Methylovirgula sp. 4M-Z18: one gene and its partner. The protein of the gene in region 1 binds, or shares a complex with, the protein of each later gene. Links are inferred from orthologs where the notes say so. Each region holds a gene or a part of one and is shown in the gene's direction. Other genes may lie near its edges.

The links.
Region 2: the proteins of hfq (region 1) and V9T28_RS16890 are in contact, whole or in part, in a crystal structure (PDB 3VU3), measured with the Escherichia coli proteins. The link is inferred for Methylovirgula sp. 4M-Z18 from one-to-one orthologs.

The regions. Positions count from the first base shown.
Region 1 is NZ_CP149574.1:1,791,601-1,807,431, forward strand. Bases 6,954-9,700 are described here. They hold hfq (RNA chaperone Hfq), read left to right. Parts: upstream 6,954-8,076; coding sequence 8,077-8,325; downstream 8,326-9,700. Other genes in these bases: ntrX (nitrogen assimilation response regulator NtrX), read left to right, coding at 6,954-7,121; V9T28_RS08270 (D-amino-acid transaminase), read left to right, coding at 7,121-7,978; hflX (GTPase HflX), read left to right, coding at 8,350-9,700. In the rest of the region: tRNA dihydrouridine synthase DusB, read left to right, coding at 1-531; V9T28_RS08250 (two-component system sensor histidine kinase NtrB), read left to right, coding at 528-1,715; ntrC (nitrogen regulation protein NR(I)), read left to right, coding at 1,731-3,206; V9T28_RS08260 (sensor histidine kinase NtrY-like), read left to right, coding at 3,467-5,764; more of ntrX, read left to right, coding at 5,754-6,953; more of hflX, read left to right, coding at 9,701-9,744; queE (7-carboxy-7-deazaguanine synthase), read left to right, coding at 9,802-10,434; 6-carboxytetrahydropterin synthase QueD, read left to right, coding at 10,431-10,787; V9T28_RS08295 (peptide ABC transporter substrate-binding protein), read left to right, coding at 11,197-12,789; oligopeptide ABC transporter permease OppB, read left to right, coding at 12,862-13,785; V9T28_RS08305 (ABC transporter permease subunit), read left to right, coding at 13,778-14,905; V9T28_RS08310 (ABC transporter ATP-binding protein), read left to right, coding at 14,907-15,831. UniProt on the Escherichia coli protein: RNA chaperone that binds small regulatory RNA (sRNAs) and mRNAs to facilitate mRNA translational regulation in response to envelope stress, environmental stress and changes in metabolite concentrations.
Region 2 is NZ_CP149574.1:3,639,385-3,655,353, forward strand. Bases 6,835-9,719 are described here. They hold V9T28_RS16890 (catalase), read left to right. Parts: upstream 6,835-7,495; coding sequence 7,496-8,944; downstream 8,945-9,719. Other genes in these bases: V9T28_RS16885 (hydrogen peroxide-inducible genes activator), read right to left, coding at 6,835-7,385; V9T28_RS16895 (hypothetical protein), read left to right, coding at 8,959-9,165; V9T28_RS16900 (SMP-30/gluconolactonase/LRE family protein), read right to left, coding at 9,326-9,719. Also shown: V9T28_RS16865 (class I SAM-dependent methyltransferase), read right to left, coding at 1-820; V9T28_RS16870 (hypothetical protein), read right to left, coding at 1,062-1,907; V9T28_RS16875 (glycosyltransferase), read left to right, coding at 2,518-5,727; V9T28_RS16880 (GYD domain-containing protein), read left to right, coding at 6,066-6,359; more of V9T28_RS16885, read right to left, coding at 6,498-6,834; more of V9T28_RS16900, read right to left, coding at 9,720-10,249; V9T28_RS16905 (sugar ABC transporter ATP-binding protein), read left to right, coding at 10,402-11,895; V9T28_RS16910 (ABC transporter permease), read left to right, coding at 11,911-12,966; V9T28_RS16915 (ABC transporter substrate-binding protein), read left to right, coding at 13,060-14,106; V9T28_RS16920 (LacI family DNA-binding transcriptional regulator), read right to left, coding at 14,233-15,225; V9T28_RS16925 (hypothetical protein), read right to left, coding at 15,339-15,674; V9T28_RS16930 (NAD(P)-dependent oxidoreductase), read right to left, coding at 15,671-15,969.

The DNA.
Region 1 (15,831 bases):
GAAGTGGCCGGCGTGCAGCTCATCACCGTTCATGGCCGCACCCGCTGTCAGTTCTACAAAGGCGGAGCGGATTGGGCGGCGATCCGCGCCGTGCGTGACGCGATGCGCGTGCCGCTCGTCGCCAACGGCGATTGCGAGACGGCGGATGATGCGGCGAACATGTTGCGCCTGTCCGGCGCCGATGCGGTGATGGTTGGCCGTGCGGCCGTGGGCCAGCCGTGGCTGGTCGGCGACATCGCGCATGCCTTGCGCACCGGCCGGCAAAGAGCGCAATTGTCCGCTGCCGCGCGCTTCGGCGCAGCCGTCGAGCATTATGACACGTTGCTCGACCTTTTCGGCGAAGCGCAAGGCTTGCGTCACGCCCGCAAACATCTTGTCGGCTATGCCGAAAAATCGCGGGCCGCGGATCACGCCGAATTTACGGCTTTGCGCGGCGAACTTGTGACCTCCCAATCTCCGGCGCACGTGCGGCGGCTGCTGCGGCAGCTCGGCGACATGGACGATGCCGCGCCACTGCGGGAGGCGGCATGACCTATCGCGAGACAAATCTGAAAAATGCCCGGCCCCTCGTCGAGTTCGACCGGCCCGAACGGCAAAAGGCCGTGCATGCCCAGCGCATTCTCAATGCGTTGCCCCATCCGATGCTTTCGATCGCCAAGGACGGCGCCATTTTGGAAGCCAATGCGGCGGCGGAGAATTTCTTCGAAGCGAGCCAGGCGGTGCTCGCCCGGCATCATTTGGGCGATCTCCTGCCGTTCGGCTCGCCGCTGCTTGCGCTGCTCGACCAGGTGCGCGAGCGCGGGGCGCCGGTCAATGAATATCGGGTCAATCTGGGTACGCCGCGGATCGGCCTTGCCCGGATCGTCGACATCCACGCCGCGCCGATGTTTGAAAGCGGGGACGGCGTCGTCGCCTTGATGCTGATGGAGCGTACGATCGCCGACAAGATGGATCGCCAGATGAACCATCGCGGTGCCGCCCGCTCGGTGTCCGCGCTCGCATCGATGCTGGCGCATGAAATCAAGAATCCACTGTCCGGTATTCGCGGCGCAGCGCAATTGCTGGAAAGCTCGGTCGGCGACGAAGATCGCGCCTTCACGCAATTGATCTGCGAGGAGACCGACCGGATCGTGAAGCTGGTCGATTCCATGAACGCCTTTTCCGACGATCGGCCGATCAAGCGGGCGAGCGTGAACATTCATACGGTGCTCGACCACGTCAAACGCGTTGCCCAGGCGGGCTTCGGCCGGCATATCCGCTTTCACGAGGTTTACGATCCCTCGCTGCCGCCGGTCTTCGCCAATCGGGACCAGCTTGTTCAAATTTTCCTCAATCTGATTAAAAATGCGGCAGAATCCATCGGTCCAGACAGGATGGATGGCGAGATCGAGCTCTCGACGGCCTTCAAGCCGGGCGTTCGCCTGCGGGTCCCCGGTGCGGCCAATCCGGTCAGCCTGCCCCTGGAATTTTGCGTCCGCGATAACGGCCCGGGCGTACCGGCCGATTTGCTGCCGCTGCTGTTCGATCCCTTCATCTCGACCAAGTCCTCTGGAACTGGCCTCGGTCTTGCACTGGTAGCGAAGATTGTCGGCGATCACGGTGGGATCGTCGAATGCGAGTCGACGGCGCGGCGCACCTCGTTTCGCGTGCTCATGCCGATGTATGCGCCGCGCGACGGGCGTTCGGGCCAGACCGGCCCCAACGAAACGGATTGAAAGCAGGGTTTTAGGATGACAGGCGGCAATATCCTCGTAGCGGACGATGATTCAGCCATTCGTACCGTGGTGAGCCAGGCTTTGGCGCGGGCGGGATATGATGTGCGCACCACTGGTACGGCGGCCAATCTGTGGCGCTGGGTGCAGGCAGGCGAGGGCGATCTGATCATCACGGACGTGGTGATGCCGGATGAGAATGCCTTCGAGCTCTTGCCGCGGATCAAGAAGCTGCGGCCGGATCTCCCGATCATCGTCATGAGCGCGCAAAATACGTTCATGACCGCGATCAGGGCGTCCGAGCGCGGCGCCTATGATTATTTGCCCAAGCCCTTCGATCTCAAGGAATTGGTCGCGATCGTCGGGCGGGCGCTGAGCCAGCCGAAGAGCCGCCGCGACGAGCCGCGCCCGGAGGAAACCGAGGGGATGCCGCTGGTCGGCCGCTCGCCGGCGATGCAGGAGATTTACCGGGCGCTTGCCCGCCTGATGCAGACCGATTTGACCGTCATGATCACCGGCGAGTCGGGAACCGGCAAGGAACTGGTCGCCCGCGCCCTGCACGATTACGGCAAGCGCCGCAACGGCCCGTTCGTCGCGATCAATATGGCGGCGATCCCACGCGATCTGATCGAAAGCGAATTGTTCGGTCACGAAAAAGGGGCCTTCACCGGCGCCAATGCCCGTTCGTCGGGACGCTTCGAGCAGGCCGAGGGCGGCACCTTGTTTCTCGATGAAATCGGCGACATGCCGATGGAAGCACAGACGCGCCTGCTGCGCGTGCTGCAACAGGGCGAATATACGACCGTCGGCGGGCGCACGCCGATCAAGACCAATGTCCGGATCGTCGCCGCGACCAACAAGGATCTGCGCATTTCCATCGCGCAAGGACTGTTCCGCGAAGATCTGTTCTTCCGACTGAACGTCGTGCCGCTGCGGCTCCCGCCCTTGCGCGAGCGGCTCGAAGATATTCCCGATCTCGTACGCCATTTCTTTGCTCGCGCGGCCGCGGAAGGCTTGCCGCACAAACAGATGGACGGCGCCGCCCTTGACGGACTGAAGCGCTACAATTGGCCGGGCAACATTCGCGAACTGGAAAACCTGATCCGACGTCTCGCTGCCCTCTATCCACAGGAATTGGTCAGCCAGCAATTGGTCGAATCCGAATTGGTGACGGAAGGCCCGAGTGCGGTCACGCCAGGGGCCACCATCAGTTCAACGCCGGTTGAGCCGAATAGTCTCGATGATGCCAAGAGCTTTACGCTTTCGGTCGAGCGTCACCTGGCACAGATCTTCCGAAGTCACGGCGATAACTTGCCGCCTCCAGGCCTGTATCACCGGGTGTTTCGCGAAGTGGAAGGGCCGCTCATCACCGCGGCCTTGGCCGTGACACGTGGCAATCAGATCAAGGCGGCGGAACTGCTCGGGCTCAACCGCAACACGCTGCGCAAGAAGGTCCGCGATTTGGACATACGTTTGATGCGCTCGCCGCGGTGACGTAATCGAGGCAATGCTTTAGTTTGGGATTTATTTGTATCTATTTGATAACAAATAATTTTATTCCAAATCCGAACCGGCGGATGCGTTCGTTCCCGACGGTCTTCGGCGGCGATCGTCGAAGCGCTGCGGCAGGCGCGCCGTGAAAATGTCGCAATCCTGCAACACCGTTGTATTATTGCAACGAGGGGTTGATTCCTCGGCTCGCAGATATGGCAAGGTGGCGAGCCCCGTTTGGGGCGGCTGGGGAAAAGGGGTTGATGAAACACGCGGATTATGGACAAGAAAGCGGACCGCGCACGTTTCGTTTCGGGCTCCTCGCGCTGATTTTTGCGGTTGTCTGCGCTGCGGCCACTTTGGTGATCGTGGCCGGCTTCACGCGCATCACGCCGGCGACGGAAGTCAATTTCGGCGTTACGATCCTTCCGATCTCTTATCTTCTGCTTGCCGCCAACGGCCTCACGATCCTTGTGATGCTCGGTCTGTTGGCGGTCGAAGTGACGCGGCTGATCCGGGCGCGGCGCGCGCAGGCCGCCGCAGCGCGGCTGCACATCCGGATCGTCGCGATTTTTGCCCTTATTGCAGCGATCCCGGCCTTGGTCATGACGGTGTTCGGCGCGATCATTCTTGATCGCGGGTTGAACGCGCCGTTCATGCAAAGCATGAGCGGCTTCGTGCAAAGCTCGGTGGACGCGGCAAAAACATTCGAGGAGATGCAGTGCCGCTCGCTCATTCACGAGGCCGATTTGACCGCCGGCGACTTGAGCCGCGGCCGGATCCTCGCCAGAAACGACAATTTGGTTTGGTTCAAAGATTATTTCACGCAGCGTATCCAATATATCGGTTTTGCCACGGCAGCGATTATGAGTGCGGATGGTAAGATCGAAGAGCAGGTCGGTAGCGATCCGAAGCTTGGCCCTATCAAGCCGAATCCGAACGATCTCGCCGATGCACGCAATCACGAACCGATATGCATTGTCTTGAACGATGGCGAGGCCCTGGCGACGCTGCGCCAGATCAGTGCGGATGATGACACGTTCCTTTATGCCGCCGTTCCCGTCGACCCGTCTTTGGTGCAATTCTCGCAAGTCTCGGCGATCCAGGCCGCGTATTCGGCCCAATTCGACGAAACGCGGAAGACCATCATCAAGTTCTTCGCCTTCATCTTCGCGCTGTTCGCGCTGATCCTGTTGTTGTCCGCCATGTGGCTCGGCCTGTCCTTCGCCACCCGATTGGTCACGCCCATCCGGCGGCTCATTCATGCGGCCGATCAGGTCTCGGAAGGCAATCTTTATGTGCAGGTGCCGATCCGCAAGTCCGAGGGCGATCTGGCCCATCTCGGGCAGACCTTCAACAAAATGACCTCCGAGTTGCGGCGCCAGCACAATGGCCTCGTTTCGGCCAACCGGCTCATCGACGAGCGGCGCCTGTTTACCGAAGCGGTGCTGGCGGGTGTGCCGGCGGCCGTGGTCGGCCTGAATCAAGACGGGGTCATCACGGCCTACAATCCCTCCGCCGAAAAACTGATCAGTCAGGGGCAGGACCTGGGCGTTGCCAGCATTCTTGGAACACAGATCGCGGATTGTCTGCCGGAACTCGCGCCCAAGATCCAGGAAGCGCTGGCCGCGCGTCAGCGCCTGTATCAGGGGCAGCTCACGCTGCAGCGCCAGGGGCGCGAGCGCATCTACAACGTGCGCGTGGCGGCTACCCAGAACGCCAATAACGATCGCTCGCTCGTCGTGACGATGGACGATATGACCGAACTCGTCACGGCCCAGCGGACCTCTGCCTGGGCCGACGTTGCCCGTCGCATCGCCCATGAAATCAAGAATCCGCTGACCCCTATCGCTCTTTCGGCCGAGCGGCTGCGCCGCAAGTACGGCCGCGTGATTGTCGAGGACAAAGCGATTTTCGACCAATGTGTCGAGACGATTGTACGCCAGGTGGACGACATCAAGCGCATGGTCGACGAATTTTCGTCCTTCGCGCGTATGCCGCGCGCCCGGCCCGAACAGGACGATCTCGTGCAATGTGTGCGGCAGGTCTTGTTCGAGCGCCGGCTCGCCCATGGCGCCGTGACCTTCACCGACACGCTGCCGGATCAGCCGTTGACCGCGCGTTTCGACCGGCGGCTGTTGACCCAGGCGCTGACCAATATCGTCAAGAATGCGGCCGAGGGCATCGTGTCGGCCGAGGCGGTCAATCCGTCGCGCCCGCCGGGCCATGTTTGGGTCAAGCTGCATGTTAGTGACGAGGGCATGGTGCAGATCGATGTGATCGACAATGGCGTCGGATTCCCGAAGGAAAACCGCCAGCGTTTGCTCGAGCCGTACATGACGACGCGAACGGAGGGGACGGGGCTTGGGCTGCCGATCGTCGCCAAGATTCTCGAAGATCACGGGGGCGGGATCGAATTGCTCGATGCGCCGCCCGATCTTGCACCGGGAGGCGGGGCCTGCGTCCGTCTGTTTTTTCCGGCGCAGCTTGCCGGCGGCGCTGACAACCCGCCGCCTTCCTCCAACCCGCTCAAGAATGCGATGATCGACCATGGCAAATGATATTTTAATTGTTGATGACGAGGACGACATTCGCGACATCGTGTCCGGTATTTTGTCGGACGAGGGGCACGCAACGCGGGTGGCCCGCAATTCCGACGAAGCGCTCGCGGCAATTGAGGCGCGACGGCCGCATCTGCTGTTCCTCGATATTTGGATGCAGGGCTCGAAGCTGGATGGCTTGCAATTGCTCGAGATCATTGCAGCGCAGCATCCGAATTTGCCGGTCGTGATGATTTCGGGGCACGGCAACATCGAAACGGCAGTTTCGGCCATCAAGCTCGGCGCCTACGACTTCATCGAAAAGCCGTTCAAAGCCGATCGGTTGGTGCTGGTGGCGGAGCGCGCTCTCGAGACTTCGCGCCTGAAACGCGAAGTCACCGAATTGCGCACCCGCACCGGCGCCGTGAACAAGATCGTTGGCAAGTCAACTGCGGTCAATCAGCTGCGGCAGATCATCGAGCGCGTGGCGCCGGCGAATTCCCGCATCCTGATCGCCGGCGCCTCGGGCGTCGGCAAGGAACTTGCCGCCCGCACTATCCATGATGCGTCCGCGCGCGCCAATGCACCGTTCATCGCCATTAACGCGTCGACGATTGCGCCCGACACGATGGAGCAGGAGTTGTTCGGCATCGAGGGGGGCGACGGCCGGATGCGCAAGGTCGGCGCTTTGGAAGAGGCGCATGGCGGCACGCTCTATCTCGACGAAGTCGCCGACATGCCGAAGGAAACGCAGGGCAAGATCCTGCGCGTTCTGGTCGATCAGAATTTCCAGCGCGTGGGCGGTGCGACCCGCGTGCATGTCGATGTGCGGATCATCTCGTCCTCAAGCCGCGATCTTGCCGAAATGATCACCGAAGGCACGTTCCGCGAGGACCTGTTCCATCGGCTGTCGGTGGTGCCGATCCGCGTGCCCTCGCTGGCGGAGCGGCGCGAGGACGTGCCGGTGCTGATCGACTTTTTCATGGAGCAATTTGCCCTGACCTCCGGCATGGCGCGGCGGGTGATCGCCGAGGACGCGATGGCGGTGCTGCAATCCCATGACTGGCCGGGCAATATCCGGCAATTGCGTAACAATGTGGAGCGGCTGCTGATCCTGGCGACGGGCGATCCAACGGTTGAGATCACTGCCGAAATGCTCCCGGCCGAAATTGGTGCCCTGGTGCCGAACACGCCGACGGGGGCGGGCGGCGAGAAGCTGATGAGCCTGCCCTTGCGCGAAGCGCGGGAAGTCTTCGAGCGTGAATATCTCATCGCGCAAATCAACCGTTTCAGCGGCAATATTTCGCGCACGGCCGAATTCATCGGCATGGAGCGCTCGGCCCTGCATCGGAAACTGAAATCTTTGGGTGTGGACTAATGAGCCGTATTGCCTATGTGAATGGACGTTATTTGCCGCATGCCAGCGCCGGCGTGCATATCGAGGACCGTGGCTACCAGTTCGCTGATGGGGTGTATGAAGTGTGTGAGGTGCGCGACGGCAAGCTCGTCGATGCGACCCGCCACCTGGCGCGGCTTGAGCGCTCCTTGAACGAATTGCGCATCGCCAAGCCGTTGAGCGACGCGGCGTTGAAAGTGGTGTTGCGCGAAGTGGTCGCGCGCAATCGGGTGGAACACGGGCTTGTTTACATGCAAGTGACGCGTGGCGTCGCGCCACGCGACCATGCTTTTCCGGCAAAGCCGATCCGTCCGGCCTTGGTCGTCACCGCCAAGAGTTCGCACGTGCAAAAGGCTGAATCCAATGCGGAAAAAGGCGTCGCCGTGGTCACTGTTCCGGAAACCCGCTGGGCGCGGCCGGATATCAAGACGGTCGGCCTGCTCGCCAATGTCCTGGCCCGGCAGGCGGCGCGCGATCAGGGCGCCTATGAAGCCTGGTTCGTCGATGCTGAGGGTTACGTGACCGAGGGCGCTTCCACAAATGCCTGGATTGTCACCGGCGATGGCCATTTCGTCACCCGCCATGCCGACAATGCCATTTTGAAGGGCATTACCCGCACGACTCTGATCGATCTTTTGAAGCGGGAGGGCCTGAAACTGATCGAGCGGCCGTTCACGCCCGACGAGGCGAAGACCGCGCGCGAGGCCTTCATCACCTCGGCGACGTCGATCGTGTTGCCCGTGGTTTCGGTCGATGGCGTGCCGATCGGCAACGGTCATCCCGGGTCGCTGGCAACGAAACTGCGCGCAACCTTTCACGAGATCGCCGAAATCTCCTGAAATAAGCGGTAAATTCGTTGGCGGGGCCGCAAATGTTTTATATAGTCCTGCTTTCGATAGGCTGACTCTAATATACCTGAAATATACGGAAACTGGTGATGGCTGCTGAAAAAGCGCAAAATCTTCAAGATGCTTTCCTCAATTACGTGCGGAAAGAGAAAATCATACTCACGATTTTTCTCGTCAACGGCGTGAAATTGCAGGGGGTTGTAACATGGTTTGATAATTTCTGCGTCCTGCTCCGGCGCGACGGGCATTCGCAGCTTGTTTATAAACATGCCATTTCCACCATCATGCCCGGTCAGCCGATCCGGCTGTTCGAGTCGGATGACGGCGACGCCGGCTGAGCGGTGGCCATTTGAGGAAATAGATTGAGCGATATGATACCTCAAAGCGGCGCTGGCTGGACTCCTCTGGCCGATGCTGAGGGGCTTGTCGCGCAGCACACCCGGGCGCTTGTCGTCGGACCTTATCTCGACGAGCGCAAGCGCAGAGTGGGAAACGGACAACCACCGGCCGCCGGCCGGTCGCCGGAAGCGCGGCTCGACGAGGCAGTGGGCCTGGCGGCCGCGATCGACCTCAATGTCGTTGGCGCGAATCTCGCCATGCTCGCTGAACTGCGTCCCGCCACCTACCTCGGCAAAGGCAAGGTCGATGAGGTCGCGTCTCGCGTTAAGGACGAGGATGTCGGTCTGGTGATGATGGACTGCGGTCTGTCCCCGGTGCAGCAGCGCAATCTGGAAAAGGCCTTCGGCGCCAAGGTGATCGACCGGACGGGTCTCATTCTCGAGATCTTCGGCCGCCGGGCGCGCACGCGTGAGGGCGCGCTCCAGGTCGAGCTTGCGCATCTTACCTATCAAAAATCGCGACTGGTGCGGTCTTGGACCCACTTGGAACGTCAGCGCGGCGGTTTCGGCTTCCTCGGCGGTCCGGGTGAAACCCAGATCGAGACCGACCGGCGGCTCATTCAAGAGCGCATGGTCCGCATCGAGCGCGAATTGGAGCAGGTGAAGAAAACCCGCGGCCTGCACCGTAAGTCGCGCAAGGATGTGCCTTATCCGATCGTGGCGTTGGTCGGCTACACCAATGCCGGGAAATCAACCCTGTTCAACCGCCTGACCAAGGCCGAGGTCCTGGCGCAGGACATGCTGTTTGCGACCCTTGATCCGACCTTGCGGGCGCTGCAATTGCCGCACGGCGGCAAGGTGATCCTGTCCGACACGGTGGGTTTCATTTCCGATCTGCCGACAATGCTCGTGTCCGCCTTCCGCGCGACGCTGGAGGAGGTGATTGCGGCCGATGTCATTCTGCATGTGCGCGACATTGCGCATGAGGATGCCGAGGCGCAGGGGGCCGATGTCGAGGCGATCCTCACCAGCCTTGGGGTCGATCCGCACGACAATCGCCGGTTGATCGAAGTGTGGAACAAGCTCGATCTGTTGGAGCCCGAACCGCGCCAGGCTCTGCTCAACACCGCGCAGCGCCGCCCGGCGGGCAGCCGTCCGGTGGCGGTTTCGGCCCTGACCGGCGAGGGCACGGATGCGCTGTTGGCCGCGATCGAGGATCGCCTTGCGATCGGCCGCGTCGTGCTCGACCTGATCCTTGCGCCGACGGACGGCGCAGGTCTGCACTGGCTGTATGAGAACGGCGAGATCATGGCACGCCGGACCGGCGAGGATGGCGCCATCAATTTAACGATTCGCATTGCGCCGGAGCGGCTCGACCACGTAAAAGGTCGCTTTCCCGGGGCCGAAGTGCACGCTTGACGCGCCTCGCCCGTCCTCCAATTACTCCGGCAGATAGATGCAGGTGCAAGACACGCCATGAGCTATGCGGTAAAAGAAATATTCCTGACCTTGCAGGGCGAGGGCGCCCATGTCGGGCGCCCGGCGGTGTTCTGCCGCTTTGCCGGCTGCAACCTGTGGTCCGGCCGCGAGGAGGACCGCGCCAGCGCCCAATGCACGTTCTGCGACACGGATTTCGTCGGCATGGATGGCACCAAAGGTGCGCGCTACGCTGATGCCGAGGCCTTGGCCGCCGCTATCGCCGAGGAATGGACGGCAGGGCGCGCCGAGAGGTTTTGCGTGCTGACCGGTGGCGAACCTTTGTTGCAGGTGGATGCCGCTTTGATCGACGCACTGCACCGCAAGGGCTTTGAAATCGCTGTTGAAACGAACGGTACAGTCGAGCCGCCGCGCGGCCTCGACTGGCTCTGTGTCAGCCCGAAAGCCGCCGATCCGCTGAAGATCCGCAGCGGCCACGAATTGAAACTCGTCTATCCGCAACCGGAGGCCATGCCCGAACGGTTCGAGGATCTGGCGTTCCAACGTTTCTCGCTGCAGCCGATGGATGGCCCCGATGTCGAAGAGAACACGGCCAAAGCCATCGCCTATTGCCTTGCCCATCCGCAATGGCGGCTCAGCGTCCAGACCCATAAGAGGATCGGAATCCGATGAAGATCACGCAAGGCTTCACTTTCGAGGCGGCGCATCAGTTGCCGAAAGTGCCCCAGACCCACCGCTGTTACCGCATGCACGGCCATTCCTACCGCGTCGAGGTGTGCCTCGAGGGGCCGGTCGATCCGGAAACCGGTTTCGTCGTCGATTTCTTTGAGGTCGAGGCGGCCTTCGATCCGCTCCTGCGGCGGCTTGATCATTATTGCCTGAATGACATCGCGGGCTTGGAAAATCCCACCGCCGAGAATATTGCCGTGTGGATTTGGGAGAGGACCAAGCCGTTGCTGCCGTTGCTGCAGAAAATCACGGTCTATGAGACGCCGCATAGCTGGGCGGAATATCAGGGCGTGTGACGAAATTTGCTGGGAAGCGGTTGCGCTTGCGGCCGCCGACGCACAGACTGGCGACTGTTTCCGGCACGTGAATTGCCTCAAGCGGCGTACCACCACGATCGTAACGGCACGCTCCGTTGCCGGAGACGGTCATCGTATCGTTATCCACTGCAAAAATTTTAGAATCCGTACTGAAGCGAAAGTGATTATATTTGGAAAGGAGAGCGAATACATCCTTTTCGAAATGAAAAGCCCAAGCCGCCGATCGTAACGTGTGCCCGCCCGTTTTTTGCTTTCGGGCGTGTTGCCGAGGGCATGGGCGTTACTGCGGAAGTGTCGGAGATTTGCATCATAAACACGATATGATAGCGATAGTTTGCTTGTGTACTTTTTTGAAATGCTTGTGATCCAATCGGGAAGGGAGATCGACATGCGTGCTTTCAGGAGCCAACTCCGCGCCGTTTTGCTGGCGTCGACCGTATGGGGCGCCTTGGCGCTGCCTGCCGCGGCAGAGACCGTGCTTTATAAAGGGAATGGCGGAGAGCCCCAAACGCTCGATCCTGCGCATACGTCGATCAATGTCGAGCGCTTCGTTCTTGCCGATCTCGACGAAGGCCTGACCGTCTACGATGCTTACGGCAAGGTCATCCCGGGAGCTGCCGAAAGCTGGACCATCTCGCCGGACGCCACGGTCTATACGTTCAAGATCCGCGACAATGCCAAATGGTCGAACGGCGAGCCGGTGACGGCTGAGGATTTCGCGTTCACGCTGGGCCGCGTCGTCGATCCCAAAGAGGCGTCGGGCTACGCCAATATCCTTTATCCGATCAAGAATGCCGAAGCGATCAACACCGGCAAGCTTCCCCTCGACCAGCTTGGCGTGAAGGCGATCGACGCAAAGACGCTTCAGATCACGCTTGAGCGGCCGACACCTTATCTTCTCGAATTGCTCACCCACAATGCCGTGCTGCCCGTCAACAAGAAGTTGGTCGAACAGTACAAGACCGATTTCGTCAAACCCGGAACATTGGTGTCGAACGGCGCCTATATGTTGACCGAGAACGTCGCCAACGATCACATCACCATGGTCAAGAACCCCAATTATTGGGATGCCGCCAATGTGAAGATCGATAAGGTCGTCTCCTATCCGACAGAAGACAATGCCGCGCAGGTGCGCCGCTTCATGGCGGGCGAATTCGATGTGAACTACAATTTCCAGGCCGATCAGCTCAAATTCCTGCGCGAAAAGCTTGGTGATCAGGTACATGTCTCGCAGTCGCTCTCGACTTATTACTACGTCTTTGACGTCCGCAAGCCGCCCTTCGACGACGTGCGCGTGCGTGAGGCACTGTCGATGGCAGTCGATCGCGACTTCCTGTCGGAGAAGATCTACAACGGCGCGCAATTGCCGACTTACAGCATCGTGCCCGAAGGCATTCACGGTTACACGCCGGCCAAGTTCGACTACGCGGACATGTCGCAACTCGACCGCGAGGATAAGGCTGTCGAGCTCTTGAAGGAGGCGGGCTATGGCAAGGGCGGCAAACCGCTGAAGATCGAGATTCGCTACAACACGAATGAAAACCACAAGAAGGTGGCGACAGCCATTGCCGACATGTGGAAAGCCGTGGGCGCCGACGTCTCCATCCTCAATTCCGACGTCAAGACCCATTATGCTTATATCCAGGATGGCGGATCATATGATGCTGCGCGCGTCGGCTGGGTGGCCGACTATGCCGATCCTGAGAATTTCCTCTTCCTGCTCGCCAGCAACACCAAGAGTCTCAACTGGTCGCATTATTCCAACCCCGCGTATGATGACTTGATGGCGAAATCCTATGCCGAGCGCGATCCGGAAAAGCGCATGCAGATTCTGCACGACGCGGAAGCTCTCGGACTGAAGGACGGGGCCATGGCGCCGCTGATGACCTTCGCCGATTTCTGGCTGGTCTCGAACAAGATCAAGGGCTGGCATGACAATGCGGTCAACAGCCATCTCACACGCTTCCTCAGCAAGGAATAACGAGAATCGGAGCGGGGGCGCGCAGCTCGCAAGAGCTTCCGCGAACCCGCTCACTCCTTGGGGGATCGTTCCATGTTTCGCTTTGTCCTGCGCCGGTTCTTGAGCGCGGTACCGACGCTCTTCGTCGTCATCACCGTCTCGTTCTTCCTGATGCGCTTCGCGCCTGGCGGGCCCTTCAACATGGAGCGGCCGCTGCCGCCGCAAATTATGGAAAACATGCAGCGCGCCTATCATCTCGATGATCCGCTCTGGCTGCAATATCTGCATTATATCAGTAATGTGGTGCAGGGCGATTTTGGCCCGAGCTACATCTACCGCGACTTCACGATCATCCAGTTGATGAAACAGAGTTTGCCCTATTCGCTGACATTGGGCTCGCTTGCTTTGTCGATCGCGGTCTTCGGCGGACTCGCGCTCGGCACGATCGCGGCGTTGCGCCAGAATTCGCTGATCGATGTTGCGGTGATGAGCCTTGCCAATATCGGCATCACCATTCCGAATTTCGTTGTGGGTCCGGTGCTGGCGCTGATTTTCGCGGTCATCCTTGGGTGGCTGCCGGCCGGCGGCTGGGGGGATGGGTCGCCGCGTTTCCTCGTCATGCCGATGATTGCGCTCGCCTTGCCTGAAATGGCCGTGTTCGCCAGGCTCATGCGCGGCTCCATGCTCGAGGCGCTGCGCGCCGATCATATGCGGACGGCGCGGGCCTATGGTCTACCGGGAAGAGTGCTTGTCTTCACCCATGCGATGCGGGCGGGTTTGTTGCCCTGTGTTACCTATCTCGCGCCGGCCGCGGCGCAATTGCTGACCGGCTCGGTCGTTGTCGAAACCATCTTCGGCATTCCGGGTGTCGGACGTTATTTCGTCCAGAGCGCGCTTGACCGCGATTACACGTTGGTGATGGCCACGGTGGTCCTGGTGTCGGTCTTCATCGTCGTCTTCAACTTGATCGTCGATCTTGTCTACGCGCTGCTCGATCCGAGGGTGCGCTATGACTGATGCAACCTTCACGCCCCAAGGGGAAATCGGCAAGAGCCGCAGCCTGCTGCAACTCGCGATGCTGCGCCTACGGCGCAATGTCGCGGCGATGGTAAGTATCGTGGTTTTTGCCGCGATCGCGTTGTTTTGTATTTTCGGGCCGCTGATCGCGCCACACGGCTACGATCAAGTCTTCCAATCCTATGTCAACGTACCGCCGAGCCTGTCGCCTTATCCGGAGGACGATACGCTCAAGGGTGCCATGGCGACTGTTGCCGAACAGGCAAGAGTCAGACTCGATTCCTTTGAAATATCGAGCCAGGATTTCACGGCGACCCTTTCCGCCGACAAAAAAATCGATCCACGCGTCACCCGCTATATTGATCGCATCAACGAGTTCGAGGACGCCAAAGTGGCGGAGACGCGGAATGACGGCCAGGTCGTGGTGGTGAGGGGCCACGTCAACCGGCAATATTTTCTGCTCGGCACGGACGCGAACGGCCGCGACATGCTCACCCGCATCATGGTCGGCGGCCAGGTCTCTCTTCTCGTCGGCCTGCTCGCCAGTCTCGTGAGCCTTGTGATCGGCGTGACCTATGGCGCCATCTCGGGCTTCGCCGGCGGGCGCACCGACAATGTCATGATGCGTATCGTCGAAATCCTCTATTCCTTGCCTTTCACCTTCCTCGTTATTTTGCTCGTCGTGTTCTTCGGGCGGAATTTCGTGCTGATCTTTGTGGCGATCGGCGCGATCGAGTGGCTCGACATGGCGCGTATCGTGCGTGGCCAGACTCTGTCGCTCAAGCGCCGTGAATTCGTGGCCGCGGCCCAGGCCATGGGCCTCGGGGATTGGGGTGTGATCCGCCAGCATATCATCCCCAATACGATCGGGCCGGTGGTGATTTTCCTGACCGTGCGTGTGCCGCGCGTTATTCTGCTCGAGAGCTTTCTTTCGTTCCTTGGCCTTGGCGTGCAGGAACCTTTGACAAGTTGGGGAGCGTTGATTGCGGTTGGCGCCGGCTCGATGCAGGCGTCGCCCTGGCTGCTGATCTATCCGGCCATTCTCTTTGTCGTCACGCTGTTCTGCCTCAATTTCATCGGCGACGGTCTGCGTGACGCCCTCGATCCGAAGGACCGCTAACATGACGCAGCATCCGACGGAAAACGCTGTTCTGGATATTTCTGGCTTGGAGGTCAGCTTCGCAACGCCCGATGGCGAGGTGAAGGCCGTCAAAGGCGTCGACATCAATGTCAAGCGAGGCGAGTGCGTTGCCATTGTCGGCGAGTCGGGTTCGGGCAAGAGCCAGACCATGATGGCGTTGATGGGGCTGCTTGCAAGCAACGGCCGCGTGAAGGGATCGGCTCGCTATCGCGGCCGCGAACTCATCGGTCTGCCGGCCCGCGAGCTGAACCAGATACGCGGCGCCAAAATGACGATGATCTTCCAGGAGCCGATGACATCGCTCGATCCGCTCTATCGTATCGGGCGTCAGATCGCGGAGCCGATCGTTCATCATCAAGGCATCTCCTATTCCGCCGCGCGCAAGAAAGTGGTGGAATTGCTCAAGTGGGTGGGGATTCCGCACCCGGAGCGGCGGATCGACGCTTATCCGCACGAAATGTCGGGCGGCCAGCGCCAGCGCGTCATGATCGCCATGGCGCTGGCGAACGACCCCGACGTGCTGATCGCGGACGAGCCGACGACGGCGCTCGACGTGACGGTGCAGGCGCAGATCCTCGCGCTTCTCAACGATTTGCGCGAGCGGATCGGCATGGCGACGGTTTTCATCAGCCACGACCTCAACGTGGTGCGTCGTTTTGCCGATCGCGTCTACGTCATGCGCCGTGGCGAGGTGGTGGAGACGGGCACGACGCACGAGGTTTTTACCAATCCGCGTCACCCCTATACGCAGATGCTGTTGTCGGCCGAGCCGTCCGGCCGCAAGGCGCCGCCGCGACCCGACGCGCCGATGCTGCTGGAAGGACGCAACGTGCGCGTGACTTACCATATCAGCGGCAGCCTGTTCAGTGGTCACAAGGCGATGGATTTGCACGCAGTGGACGACA
Region 2 (15,969 bases), 1.8 Mb from region 1 along the record:
GTCCGTTCGGTGGCGTCGAGCAGTCGACGATCGCGGCGACATCCTCAAACAGATTGATCAAACCATTTCGGGTCATGTTGTAATAATGATCCGGATAGCCATGTACAGGCTGCAGGAACGGCACCGAGCATACGACCTCACCCCCAGGCTTGACCACGCGAACGAGTTCGCGCGCGCAAGTAAAGGGATCGCGCACGTGTTCGAGCGTCGCGAGCGAAACGACACCGTCAAAGACGCCGTCTTGAAAAGGCAAGTTCTCGCCGAGCGCGAGAACATCGGTAGAGAAATAGCGCTCGATTTCAAGATTCACGACCCGCGGCATCCGGCTCGGCCGCGAGCCGGCGCCGCAATCGAGCACCCACCCCCCCGCATCCGTGATGCGACGGATGAGGTCGAGCGCCAGCTCTTCGTAGGGATTAGATGACACATGCGTCGCCGGCGTCAGCTTGGCCTTTTGGCGCAGTTCCGGCGGCAGCATGTCGATCGTCCCTACGGATTGAGGGAATCGCGCAGCGCAGCTGGAGCAAAACACGATTGCATCGCCGAATTGAAGCGCATTCGGCTCTTTGCAAACGGGGCAGCGCAGTCGGGACATGCACCACTGTTTCGTTTGTGCCCGCAGCTCCAATTGCTCACTCAAACCGCGCAGCAACGTCTCGGTGATCGGCAGATCGCGAGACGCGACATCCGCGCCAACGCCAAGCTTAATGCTAACGGATTGATGCCCAAGCTGGTCGCCGTCGAGCCTGTCAATATCGAGCAGATTCACATCGGCGACGATGTGTCGCACAAAACCGAAGGAGGGCAGCGCTGCCGCCAAAGACTGGTTCTTGAAAAGCAGCGGTGAGATCTGTCGATCATTGATCTCAAGATGCACAGGCGAGCCTTCAACGGCAGCAGCGACCCAGCCAGAGACGCGGAACGACCAAGTATCGATGTCGGTGACCGGGGCGTCGATGAAGGCGGGCATCAGATGTGGTTCCTTTCTGGCATCGGCGTCGGCTCTTAAGAACAATGCGGCTGCAGTCGGTGCCGCCCCCCGGGCAGTTTCACATGCGGGCCTAAGCTCGCCGCGCCACCACCGTGTAGAGCAACGGTGCGTTCGGCATCCGCGGCGGCCGATGAGTGGTGACCGTAATCTGCGGAAATCCTAGGCTTGTCAGCATATTGCTCACAGCAAGGGGCGTCAGGTACCACCAATGAACCACGCCATTGGGTGGCGGCGAGGGCGAGAAAAGGAGTGAGGAGCGGTTCGCGTCAAACTCGCCCACGCGGGGAGCGAGCGCGAGGTCGGCGACAATGATCGCCTCGTCGGTGATCTCGGCAGCGCGCTGCAGCGCGCGATAGGGGTGCATCAGGTGGAGAAGGATGCAGCCGAACATAGCGACATCGTAACGCCCAAGATCGGCTGGCGGATCGAAGATATCGCCATAGACTGCGTTGGCCTGGAACCCGAATGCATTTCGGACCAACCACCAACTATTGCGCTGCCGGTCGGTATGAGTCGCGGCACTTCGCGCAAAGGCCTCGGGTGGTTCACTCATGAGATCCGGCACCGGATCGTGCCCGACGCCGATCGGCAGGTCGAAGACCGTCAGCATTTGTGCCCGCGCCGCGATATGTGCCGAGATCCAGCCCGTCGCCGGCCCGTATTCGATCACGCGCTTCCCGGTAAAAGCGAACCCGCCCAGATATGTGTCCTCATACTCACGGAAGTCCCATTCGCCGGAAATGGTGCGCCCACCCGGCAGCTCAACAGTGTGATAGAAGACACATTGGGCTTCGGTGACCGTCGCGAAATGCGCGGCCAGGGCCGCTTGGAACGCCGGATCGAGCTGCCCCGAAAACGGCGTTGCGGGTGATTGCTGGCTTGCGAACCAGGCGTCGAGGTCAAGCGGCGCGTCCAAATTCATCCTCCGACATAAAAAGTTTTTTATGATACCGCTTTTCGCGGGAACCGACGCGATAGCACCTATAGAGCAAGGCAGTTCTCAGCCGCGCATCATATTAGCCGATATCGATTTTGGAACGATATGAGACACATACGGCGCGGAACCGATGGATCTGTTGCGCGCTGCTGGCGGCGTAGGGTTCTGGCCAATTCGATCTCCGCAATTATTGAAGAGTTACGACTTTACCTTCACGTAGCATGTATTATTCTGTGCGTAAATTGTGGGTGAATCGCGCAAGATGATGACGGCCACCGGACGTCTCCGCGATCATGGGTGGGGGCGGATGTCGTGCATTATCTGGATATCGGTTCAACTTCCATGAGTCAGGGTCGTCTCGAGCCGGTTCTATTCTGCACCATCCAGATGACGGCACTTATCGATGATCTGCCCCGGGACAGTCGCCACGATCCGCTCCCGATAGACTTCAAGACGCACGATCCGGTTAGCAAAGGACGCCAAGCACCAAGTCCGACGCGCCAAACTCACTTCGACAGCCCCTTGGAATTACATACGCGGTCGACGCCACCGTCTCTCTGCGCGTTTCTTGACATCCTCTGAGGCAATTATGGTGATCGAAGCCGCTATTAAGAAAAGCTTGCTCGTTATCCCCTCGATCAACGGGGACAAACTCCTCGCGCGGATGCTGCCGACATTGCGGATTCCGAGCGAACTGGTTGTGGTCCTGGATCAGGGAAGCACCGATAAGACAGAGGAAGTGTGTCGCGAGGCGGGCGTCGCCCTGCGGCAGCTTGGACGCCCCCATACTTATACTGAAGCATGCAACATCGGCGCCGAAATCGCGGCGGAACGCGGGTGCGATTTCGTTTTTGTTGCGAACAACGACATCACGTTCACCACTGATGTGGTACGTGAGCTGCTCGCCGAATTGTTGCGGGACCCGAACCTCGGCATCGTCGCGCCGGCGCAAATGCTCATCAATGTGGCGGCTTCCGTTAAAAAGCTTGCCTATCGGGCCTACTGGGATCTCGAAACTCTGACCTTCGCCCATGATTTCGCCCCTCCAAACGGCAACTCATATCGCCTCGAGGCGGACTTTTGCGAGTTAACGTTTGCGGGCATCCGAATGTCGGCCATCGAGAAGATCGGTTTTCTCGACAACGATTATGGCTTCTATCACGAGGATGCTGACTTCGGTTTCCGCTTGCGGGAGGCCGGATACACGTGTGCCTATCTCCCAAATTCCCAGATCGAACATTGGACGGGTTCGACCTTTTCGTCGAGACCGAACCTGCAGAAGCTCAACTACCTCGACAAGAACAAACGCCTGTTCGCCAAGAAATTTCTTGGAACGTATGTGCTGCACCGAGATCATAAATCGAACGAGGCGAATTCTTGGAACATCATCAACAAGAACCTCCATCCGCATCTGAAGAAGTTCGGTCTTGTCCACCCGAATGCGCCAGAGCTCATCTTCTCACATCCGGGAGGACGACCATTCGATTATCTCTATACGGTTTGGGAAACGACCCAATTGCCGGCGTCCTGGCTCGCATTCAAGGAGCGCTACAAGATGGTGCTCGCTCCTTCGCGATGGGTAACGGACGTGCTGAAACAGGCGGGGTTCAAGCGTGTCCATTACGCGCCGCTCGGCGTCGACAGCGACGTCTTCCATCCATGGGGACATTCGGAACTCATGGCGGACGGCAAGACATTCCTATGGTTCTCGACTAATCAGCATCGCAAGGGCTTGGACGTCATGCTCAAGGCATGGCGGCCATTCCATCGGGCGTGTCCCAACGCCAAGCTGATTCTGATGGGAACAGGTGTTCGGGAAGCTATGCCGGCCCCCGATACTATGCGCATCTCGAAACATTTCCGGATTGCCGAGTATCTGCCGGATGGCATTGCGGTGTACGAGACCTTGGACTACGTCGACGAGCAGCTTCTCGCCGCCATCTATCGCAGCGCCGATTTCTTGATTTGTTCATCGCGTTCCGAAGGTTTCGGCTTGAGTGTCGCCGAATCCATGGCTTGCGGTACGCCGGCCATTTTCGGCAACTTTGGCGGTACGGCTGATTTCGCGATTCCGGATGCGTTGTTGCTGAAAGGCGTCGAAGCGCCGGCCGACTATTCCGACAAAGGGTTCCATGATGTCGGGTCCTGGTGGGAGCCATCGGCGGAACACCTGACTGCATTGCTGTTCGAGGCGAACGATATGGACGCGGATCGCTATCGGTGGCTTTCAGAATCCGGCGTTCGCTCCATCCGCACAAAGTTTTCCTGGCGCGAGTCTAGTCTTGCAATCAGGCGCGCCCTTGCCGCAGAAAACGAGGGGCGGCGCCGCGCGCCGGCTGCGCAAGCAAAAGCTCTTGCCCGCGCAAGCAATGTGGACGAAGCGGATAAATCGGAATCGCTTTCCGTTGTCGTGCTAAAACATGCTTCGAAAGTCGGAGGCGCGATCCGTTGGCGCGGCATCTTGACCCGGACCATTCGCCGCTCCGCACATCTCGCAACTTTCTTTGCAGATCAGCTCGATCAGTCCGGATGGAAGGGGGCAGTAAACGCTTCATTCCGACAATTGATTGGCCCATTCCTCCAAACGCGGACTGAATGGCTGAGAGAAAAGATACTGGGGCCCTCGCATCAGCGTGTGCGCCGAATGACGTTTGCCCGCACCAGTGAAGCGCAGGCATTACATGAAGGTGTGCTCTTCATCGGCTATGCAGAGGGAGCGCTGGGGTTGGGCCAAGCCTTTCGCGCAAATCTGCGAGCGGCCGAAGCAGCGAAATTGCCGTTTGCGATCTATCCTTTCAACGTCGGGATCGAGACTCGATTGATGGGGCCTTATATGCCGGATCGCTACGACGTCAACCGTTCCTACGAGATCAACGTCATTCAAGTCGCCTGCGATCAGCTCCCGAAAGTGTTTGCATCGCTGGATCCGCAGCTCCTATCGCGCTCCTACAACATTCTCTGTCCTTATTGGGAGTTGCCCAAAGCGCCGAATGCATGGCGGCCGTATTTGGCGAACATTCACGAAATCTGGGCTCCGAACCAGTTTATCGCCGATGCGTTCGCGCACATTTTCGACGGTCCCATCATCGTCATGCCGCCCGCGATGGAAGATACGGGAAGAAATCTTCCTGGACGCGCACACTTCGGGATGGATGAGGGACGCTTTTATTTCATGTTCAGCTTCGATTACTATTCTTCTCCGTTCAGAAAGAATCCGCTTGGAGTTGTGCGAGCCTTTCAGCGTGCATTTCCTGGCGGAGACGAGAACGTAGGCTTGGTGATCAAATCGAGCGGAGCGACGAATCATTATCCTGAGATCAGGACGGTTATGACGGACGCGATGGAGCAAGATCGTCGTATCCTCATGTTCGACGACAACATGCCCCGTGACGAGATGTTGGGGTTGATTCGCGCGTCCGACGCTTATGTGTCTTTGCATCGAGCCGAGGGATTCGGACTCGGCATGGCCGAGGCGATCATGCTTGGCCGGATCGTGATCGGAACCGGATATTCCGGTTCCGCGGACTTTCTGACGGCCGATACCGGGTATCCTATATCGTATCGTTTGCGCTCGCTGGAGCCGCACGAGTACCCGTGGTCAGAGGGGCAAGTCTGGGCGGAACCGGATCTGGAATCGGCCATAACGGCGATGCGGAATGTGGTTGCCAACCCCTCCGAGGCAAAGAGGAAGGGAGAAGCCGGCCGCGAATACGTCACCCGAACCTACAGCCCACCGGCCGTCGGACACGTCATGCGCGAGCGGCTCAACGTGCTGTTCGCCAAGGACAAGTCGAGATAGCCTACGATACTGTCCGCTGAAGGCATGCCGCTTTCCCTTGGTGCGGGCTGCCTGCCGTTGCCGAACGGAGAACGTCCGTCCTGAGCCTCCCGTGCGAAGCTTGAACGATGCGATGGTCGCTGCGCTCCTCTCCTTTGGGCTTCGTCAGTTTATGACCGAGAGTGAGTTCGTGCTCGGGATCCATCGTTTCGATGACGCCATCACCCGAATTTATTAGATATAATGATGAGGAATCATGTCTCTTGCTTAGCACCTTATGGTATTGTGCAAAGAGTTGAGGCGTGCGGGCTCCCTCTGCCCGACGTGCCCGCGCGACTCCTGATAGCAGGGAGGTCGAAATGGCATATTACGTCGTCCTCATAAATCTTACGGATCAAGGGGTACGGACAGTAAGAGATACGGTCAAACGTGCGGACGCCTTCAAGGCGATGGCTGCCAAGAGCGGGGCCAAGGTCCATACGCTATTGTGGACGCTCGGCAAATATGACGTGATCAGCATCGTCGAGGCCGAGGACGACTTGGCGGCGACCGCGCTCAGCCTGTCGGCCGCCGAACTTGGAAACGTCAAGACCCAGACGCAAAGAGCCTTCGACGCCGACGACATGCGCAAGATCCTGAGTAAGATGGCCTGACGGCGCCATTCCAAGTGGGCGGAAGGTATGCGGGTTTCCTTTGGCGCAGCTGTCCCGTTTTGCGGGGCCGCACGCTTCGTTTCTTTTTGTGCCTCTAACCAGCAGCTTGAACGAACGGAAGCGGTCAAACAGGAAAAATCATTGTGCCGCAATCGCATCGCAGGGCGCGCATTGGGTCAGGACCCGGCCAAGCTCGACAAAATCGGTTTTGCGCGGCGACGTGCGCCGCCATGCAAGCCCGACGGTACGGACCGGTTCGGGATCTGGCAGGCGGCTGATGGCAACCTGCATATTGTCGCGCACTTCGACAGGCAAAGCGATTTGCGGCAGCAATGTTTTGCCATAGCCGTTGGCCACCATCTGCACGATCGTGGAGAGCGATGCCGCTCCATATTGCTGCTGCGCGGGGATGCGATTGCGCCGGCAATAATGCAGCGCCTGGTCGTGGATGCAGTGCCCCTCCTCCAGCAGCAGCAACGTGTCGGTTTCCGGCTGCTGCGCCCCAGACCCCGCCGGCGCGATAAGGAAAAGCGCTTCGGCAAAGACCTTGATGGTTTGGGCCCACGACTCCTCGAGCGGCAGCGCGATCAATACAACGTCGAGATTGCCGTCCTTGAGATCGGCCACGAGTTCCTTCGTCTGACGCTCTCGGATGGTCAGGCGGAGGTCAGGAAAGCGCCCGTGCAAAAGCGGCAAGGCGTGCGGCAACAGATAGGGCGCGATGGAAGGAATGACGCCGAGGCTCAAGCTGCCGGACAGGATGCCCGCCCTGTGGCGCGCGAAATCCTCCAAATCGGTCACGTCGGCGAGAATGGCATTGGCGCGCCGCAACACTTCCGCGCCGACCGGAGTCAAGGCGATGGAATGGCGTTTACGCTCGATCAGCGACGCTTGCAGCGTGGCCTCAAACTCCTGAATCTGCACCGATAATGCCGGCTGGCTGACGTGGCATTCCTCCGCTGCGCGGCCAAAATGACCGTGCCGTGCCAGGGCGGCGAAATAGCGCAATTGCCGCAACGTGACCATGATAATATTTTCCTATGACAAATCTCATATAACGGTATTAGAAATTATCGTCAAATCCTGCGACACGAGAGTCCCAACGACAGGAGACTCCCGTGACCAAGCCCGCCACCATGACGACCTCGGCCGGCGCGCCGATTGCCGACAATCAGAACTCCCTCTCGGCCGGTTCGCGCGGCCCGCTGCTGCTGCAGGATTATCAACTGATCGAGAAGCTCGCCCATCAGAACCGCGAGCGCATCCCCGAGCGCGTCGTGCATGCCAAAGGCTCCGGCGCCTTCGGCACGCTCACCATCACCCACGACATCACCCGCTATTCCAAGGCGAAAGTCTTCGCGAAAGTCGGTCAGGCGACCGAATGTTTCCTGCGCTTCTCGACCGTCGCGGGCGAACGCGGCGCAGCGGACGCCGAGCGCGACGTGCGCGGCTTTTCGCTGAAGGTCTACACCGAGGAAGGCAATTGGGACCTTGTCGGCAACAACACGCCCGTCTTCTTCATCCGCGATCCGCTCAAATTTCCCGACTTCATCCGAACGCAAAAACGGCATCCCGAAAGCAACTTGCGTTCGGCGACGGCCATGTGGGACTTCTGGTCGCTGTCGCCGGAAAGCTTGCACCAGGTGACGATCCTGTTCTCGGATCGCGGCCTGCCGCAAGGCTATCGCTTCCTTAATGGCTATGGTTCGCACACTTATTCGTTCATCAATGCCGCGAATGAACGGTTCTGGGTGAAGTTCCACTTCAAATCCCTGCAGGGCATCAAGACCTGGACGAATGCCGAAGGCAACGCAGTGATTGCGCAAGACCGCGAAAGTGCACAGCGCGATCTCTATGACGCGGTCGCACGCGGAGAATTTCCGCGCTGGCGCTTCTGCGTCCAGATCATGCCGGAGACGGATGCCGACAAGCTCAACTACAATCCGTTCGATCTCACCAAAATCTGGCCCCATGCCGACTATCCGCTGATCGAAGTCGGCATTCTGGAATTGAACCGCAACCCGAAACACTATTTCGCGGAAGTGGAACAGGCCTCTTTCTCGCCGTCCAATATCGTGCCCGGCATCGGGTTCTCGCCCGATAAGATGTTGCAGGCGCGCATCTTCTCCTACGCGGATGCGCACCGTTATCGCGTCGGCACCCATTACGAAGCATTGCCGGTGAACGCACCACGTTGCCCGGTTCATCATTATCACGCCGACGGTCAGATGCTGGCGCAGATTCCGCAGCGCGGCGAAGCCTGGTATGAGCCCAATTCCTTCTCGGGCCCAAAGCAGGACAAGAATTTTGCCGAACCGCCGTTGAAAATTTCTGGCGACGCCGACCGGTACGATCATCGCGCGGGCAATGACGATTACGGTCAGCCGCGCGCGCTGTTCCTGCTCATGAGTCACGCTCAACGCGAAGTGCTGATGGACAATATCGCCGCAGCTATGCAGGGCGTGCCCACCGAGATCGTTCGCCGGCAGGTCCATCACTTCCACCGCGTGCATCCCGATTACGGCATCGGTATCGCAAGCCGCATGGGCCTGTCGGTCAACGACATTCCCGTCGCCGCAGAGTAAGAAAGGAGTCAGTCATGAATGCGCAAGTCAAATCTCTTCCCACCGGATCGCGCAACCGCAGCATCCGTGAAATGATCGTTCCGGCCGACGTCGCGGTGTTGAACGCACACCTGGCCTCCAATAATTTGGGCTCGGACGAAGTCATCGCGATTATGCTCGTTCAGGGCACGACTTTCGCGCCAGGCACAGGCGACAGATTCCGCGTGCTCTACTGGGCGTGATCGGTCGTGCATAAGATCGCCAGCCAAAATACGCGGTCCTATCGCAGAGTCTCTGCTTAGGGCCGATGGCCACTCATATGCCGGTTCCGTTTTCGGGATCGGCATCTTCAAAGGCCGGCGTTATGCTGCCACGAAAATTCGCGGCAGCATCCCAAACGCGCTATCCGCGCGCGGCGCCGTTCGCAACGACATAGGCCGAATAGAGGGATTGCCGGGCGGTGATGAAGAGCCGGTTGCGCTTCGGGCCGCCGAAGGTCAGGTTCGCGACCGTCTCCGGCAATCTGATTTTGCCGATCAACTCGCCGTCCGTATCAAAACAATGGACGCCATCTCCCGCACCCGCCCAGATCCGGCCATTCAGATCGACGCGGAATCCGTCGAAAAGGCCGGCCGTGCAGGTGGCGAAGATTCCCTGCGGCGTCAATGTCGTGCCGGCGACGGCGAATTTGCGAATGTGCCGCGGGCCGTTCTTGTCATGGGTCACGCCGGTATCGCCGACGTAGAGCACGCGCTCGTCGGGCGAAAAGGCCAAGCCGTTCGGCTTCGACATTGAATCGATCACGCGGACGACGCTGCCGGTCTTCGGGTCGGCGCAATAGACATGACAGCCGTCGATTTCCTGTTCGGCACGATCCCCTTCATAATCGGTTGCGATGCCATAGGGCGGATCGGTAAACCAGATCGTTCCATCCGAGCGCACGACAATATCGTTCGGTGAGTTGAACCGCTTGCCTTCGAATCGGTCGGCGATCACCCGAATGCTGCCGTCATGCTCCGTGCGCGTGATGCGCCGCGTGAGATGCTCGCACGTCACCAGGCGGCCTTCGAGATCGACCGTATTGCCGTTGGCGTTGTTGGACGGATTGCGGAAGTCGGAGACCGAGCCGTCGGTGTCGTCGTAACGCAGGATGCGGTTGTTGGGGATGTCCGAGAACACGAGATAGCGGCCGGCGGCGAACCACGCCGGCCCTTCGAGCCAGCGTGCCCCCGTCCACAAGCGCTCGATCGCCACATGGCCGACGAAGCAGCTCTCGAACCGCTCGTCCAACACCTCGAAAAACGCACCTTCGATATCGCCATACATCTCTTGCCACTCCCTAAAGACTTGCCTTCAGCCCCGTTTGCCGCTCATTTGGGGCAATCTGGTGTGATTTGGCCTTGACGAGTACAAATGTTATCGATAACATTAATCACAATCGCGGCAAACATCAAGCTCGCATGGGGAGGATATCAAGTATGCGGCCAACGTTGCTTGAGTTTCGCAACATAACCAAGCGCTTCGGTGGCACGGTCGCATTGAAGGGCGTCTCGCTCGATCTCAAGGAAGGCGAAATCCTGGCCTTGCTGGGCGAGAACGGCGCTGGAAAATCCACGCTCATCAAGACGTTAGCTGGCATTCACCGGCCTGATGGCGGCGACATATTGTTTCGTGGAACACCCTATCATCACCGGCCGCCGCAACCCAACCATCCCCAGAAAGTCGCCTTCATCCACCAGGACCTCGGCCTCATCGAATGGATGAGCGTCGCCGAAAATGTCGGCATGGCGCAAGGCTATTCCCGCAAGGCCGGACTGATCGACTGGAAGGACACAGAAAAACGCGCGTTGCGCGCCATGCAGTTGGTAGGCTGCGAATTCGACCCGCTCACCCGAGTCCAGAACCTCAGCCGTACCGAAAAATCGCTTGTTGCGATTGCCCGTGCGCTGGCCACCGAAGCCGATGTGCTGGTTCTCGACGAGCCGACCGCAAGTCTGCCGGCGGATGAAGTCGATCGCCTGTTTGCTGCGCTGCGGCCGCTGCGCGCGAATGGCGTCGGCATGATCTATGTCTCGCACCGGCTCGACGAAGTGTTCCGCATCGCGGACCGTGTCGCGGTGATGCGCGATGGCCGGCTGATTGCGGCCAAACCCGTCTCCGAGACGACGCCGCGCGAATTGGTCGAACTCATCGTCGGTCGTCCCGCGGACGAGATGTTCACCAAAGCGCCGTTGCACCCTGGCCCGACCCGCCTTGTGGTGGAAAATCTGACTTGCAGCGGCGCGGCGAACGTCAATTTCGAAGCGCGGTCCGGCGAGCTTCTCGGCCTGATCGGTTTGCGCGGTGCCGGGCAGGAAGCCGTGGGACGGGCGCTTTTCGGGGCCGAGCCCTACGACGGCAGCGTGCGCTACGATGGTCAGCCGCTCGATCTCTCATCGGTCCAGGCGGCGATGGCGAGCGGCGTCGGCCTTGTCGCCCGCGATCGCACCGAGGAATCGGTCGCGCTGTCGTTGTCCGTGCGCGAGAACATGTATCTCAACCCGGGCGCAAGCGGCCGGCGGCTTGCCTCTTTCCTTACTCCCTCCGCCGAAAGCGATCGAACCGTAGAGCTCGGCGCAAAACTCGGGCTGCGCCCCAATGATCCGCACATTGCGATCGAGGCGCTTTCGGGAGGCAACCAACAGAAAGTGGTTGTGGGCCGCTGGCTTTCGACCGGCCGCAAATTGCTGATCATGGAGGATCCGACCGCCGGCGTGGACGTCGGCGCGAAGGCCGACATCTACAGCCTGATCGCGCAGGCGATGGAAGCCGGCCTGACCGTGATCGTCGTGTCGACTGATTTCGAGGAAGTTGCCCATATTTGCCATCGCGCGCTGGTGTTCTCGCAAGGCGAGATCGTCGATGAGTTGCGCGGAGATGCGCTCACGACGGCGGCACTCATTCATGCAGCGTCGGCCAGCCAAGTCGCCTGACAAAGAGGATCAAAGATGAGCTCGATCAAGTCCACATCGCTCGAACCGACCCGGAGCGAACTGGCGAACTTAAGCTTCGGCCAGAAGGTCATCCGTTATCTTCCGGTCTATGGATTGGCGATTCTGACGCTTTTCCTGATCATCCTGTTCTCGATCATGCTGCCGGCGACATTTCCGACCCTGCTTAACGCACGGTCGATCATCTCCGACAAGGCGATCATCGCATTGCTGTCGCTGGCGGCGATGATTCCGATGGCGTCCGGCCGCATCGATCTAACCGTCGGTTACGGCATCGTGCTCTGGCACATTCTGGCGATCAGCCTGCAGACCATGTTCGGCCTGCCATGGCCGCTTGCCGTGCTGATCGTGCTCGTACTCGGCGGCATTACCGGATTTTTGAACGGCCTGCTGGTCGAAGTCGCGCGCATCGACTCGTTCATCGCGACGCTCGGCACAGGCACGATCCTTTACGCCTTGGCGCTCTGGCACACGGGCGGACGGCAAGTTATCGGCATGTTGCCGCAAGGCTTTTACGCCCTCAACGGCACGATGCTGTTCGGATTGCCGATTACCGGTTTCTACGTTCTCGCCCTCGCGGTCGCCATGTGGCTCGTGTTCGAATACACGCCGATCGGCCGCTATCTCTATGCGATCGGCGCCAATCCGAAAGCCGCGGCCCTCAACGGCATTCCCGTGCAGAAATTCGTCATGGGGGCATTCGTCTCGTCCGGCCTGCTCGCGGCATTAGCTGGCGTGCTCCTCGCCTCCAAGTTGCGTATCGGCCAGGCCAGCGTCGGCCTCGAATATCTGCTGCCGGCCCTTGTCGGTGCCTTTCTCGGCTCGACGACGATCAAGCCCGGCCGTGTCAATGTCTGGGGCACCATGATCGGCGTGTTGATCCTGGCCGTGGGTATTTCCGGCATCCAGCAATTCGGTGGCTCGTTCTTCGTCGAGCCGCTCTTCAACGGCGTGACGCTGCTGGTCGCCATCGGCATTGCCGGCTACGCCCAGCGCCGCCGCGGCGCAATCGTCAAGCAGCCGCCACGCGCCGAGAAAGCTAAAAACGCTTAACACCACGCAACCAGGACAGGCTTAAGAGAGAGGGAAGCAATGATTATCCGTAGACACGTTCTGAAATTCGTATCGGCTGCGGCCATCGTGGCCATGGCCGGCCCGGCCTTCGCCGACGCAATGGGCGATGCTAAAGCGATCGTCGATAAATTCGCCGGCCGGACCGACAAGTGGGATGGCCCGACGACGGGCCCCAAAGGCGCAACCGGCAAAACGATCGTCGTGCTTGGCGCCGACATGAAGAACGGCGGCATTCTCGGCGTCGCCAATGGCGTGCAGGAAGCGGCTAAGGTTCTGGGCTGGACGGTGAAAGTGCTCGACGGCGCGGGATCGATCGGCGGCCGCACGGCGGCCTTCGGCCAGGCCCTTGCGCTGAAGCCCGACGGCATCATCATCGACGGCTTCGACGCCGTCGAGCAGAAGCCGGCGATGGAAGAGGCCAAGGCCGCCGGCATTCCGATGGCTGCCTGGCATGCGGCTCCCACGGTCGGGCCGATCGACGATCTCGGCATCATCGCCAATGTCAGCACCAATCCCATGGACGTGTCCAAGGCGGCGGCCGATTGGGCTTTTGTTGACGCGAAAGGCAAGCCCGGCGTCGTGATCTTCACCGATTCGACCTATGCGATCGCCATCGCGAAAGCGGATCGGATGAAGAAGGAGATCGAAGATCTCGGCGGCAAGGTGCTCGAATATGTCGACACGCCGATCGCCGAAACCTCGCAGCGCATGCCGCAGCTCACCACCTCGCTGCTGCAGAAATACGGCGATGCGTGGACGCATTCCTTGGCCATCAACGACATCTATTTCGATTTCATGGGACCGGCGCTTGCGGCCGCTGGCAAATCCGGCACCGACGCACCTGTTAACGTCGCGGCAGGCGACGGTTCGGAATCCGCCTATCAGCGCATCCGCGCCGCGCAATTCCAGAAAGTGACCGTCGCTGAGCCGCTCAACTTGCAGGGCTGGCAACTCGTCGACGAACTCAACCGCGCCTTCGCCAAGCAGAAATGGTCGGGCTACGTATCGCCGCTCCATGTGGTGACGCCGGACAATATCGCCTTCGACGGCGGTCCCGACAATCGCTTCGATCCCGGCAATGGCTATCGCGATCAATACAAGAAGATCTGGGGTAAATAAGCAGATCTCATGTCGATACGAGCCCAAGCCATTGGGCAGAGGCTCGTATCGCATCACTTTGGCATAGCTTGTCCGCGCCGCATAGAACACGCACAGAGACGTTCCCTTCTGCCGGAATGTGGCGAGTTAGGTCGTTCCGCCTATGATGATCTCCGGCCTGGTGCGGATGGTCGTCCGCTTTGCGTCGACAGAGTGTCCGGCGAGCAGCGAGAGAACAAGTTCCGCCGCCTTGGCGCCGATCTCATGGGAGCCAACGTCGATCGTCGTGATGGACGGCACGGACTGGTCGGCCAAATCGTAGGCACCGAATCCGCCGATCGCAATCTTGTCCGGTACGGCGATGTCGCGCCGCTTGCATTCCATCAGCGCACCGAACGCCGAGAGATCGGAGACGCACATCACGGCTTCCGTATCGGGCCAGCGTTCCATCAGCTCAACCAAGGCAGCCGCCCCTTCCCGCATCGAAATGGGCGGGATGCCAGAGGCGATCAGGCGCGTCGCGTCCAGCCCATGGGATTCCAGTGCCGACACGAAGCCGCGGCGGCGGTCCAGGCCGCGCGTGTCGCGTGACGTATCGCCACCGATGAAGCCCATCCGTTTATAGCCGCGCGACACGAAATGATCCACCATGAGCCGGGCTGCGTCGGCGTTGGAGAAGCCGACGACATGTCCGATCGGCTTGCGCGGCAGATCCCATGTCTCGATCACCGGGATCCCCGACCGCTCCAACATCCTGCGGCAATGGTCTGTGTGGGTCCCACCGGTTACGATGATAGCCTCGGGGCGCCGGCCAAGAAGCTGCCCGACGAGACGCTCCTCTTCCATCACGTCGTAATCCGTGTAGCCGAGCAGAATCTCTAAAGCGCTGCCGCGTAGGCCCTCCGTCATGCCGCGAATCATGTCGGCGAAATTGGCATTGTTGATGGAAGGAATGGTAACGGCGACGAAGCCGGAGCGGCCGGAAGAAAAGTGAACCGCGCTCTGATCGAGAATGTAACCGAGCTCCGCCGCCGCCGCGAGAATCCGCCCGCGCGTTTCCTCGTTGATCGATGTGTCGCTGCGGAAGGCGCGCGACACGGTCATCGTCGACACATTCGCCTTGCGGGCGACGTCAGACATTGTGGGGCGCTTGTTCGTGAACGACATGTCGTGATCGTTATCAATATCGCTGGAATTTGCAACGCCCTGAGCCACGAAGCCGCACCCGCAAATGTCTGACGGGCAAGCCCGCGTCAGGCCAGGTCGTACTCTTCCGCTTGCGTGACATGATGATGAATCCGTCCTTCGAAATATTTCGAGAGAACTTCCTCGGTCGCAGCGCGCGCCTGCGCGCGGATCGGGCTGGCAAGCGCAGCTTCCACCGTTTCTATATCCGGATAATTGACCGCCAGGATCATCGGATATTCCGGCGCGCCCTCGTCGCGCGACTCGGCGAACGACACACGCACGCTCAACGCGCCTGGAAAGGCTTTCCATTTCGGCAGAATGGTTTTCAGCACGTCGGCGCGAAAGGCTTCCGCCTGCCCGTCCTTCACCTTGCCTTCGAACAATGCATAGCGCGTGATCACTCGACGATCTCCTTTTTTGGTCCTTTGAAAAATTCCATGAGCGCCGCCTGGTCCTCGCCGCCAAGTCCCGCGGCAGTCAGCATGCGGTGTACCTCGGCACAAATGGCGGTGAGCGGCATTGCGGTATTCGTCTGCCGCGCAAGGTCCTGCGCACCGGCAAGATCCTTGACCATATTGTCGATACGGCCGGTGCGGCGGTAATCGCGGGTGACGAAACGCGGCATATATTCCTGCAAGATCGCACTGTCGGCGCGGCCGCCTTTCAGCGCCTGTGGAATCTTCGCGGCATCGACGC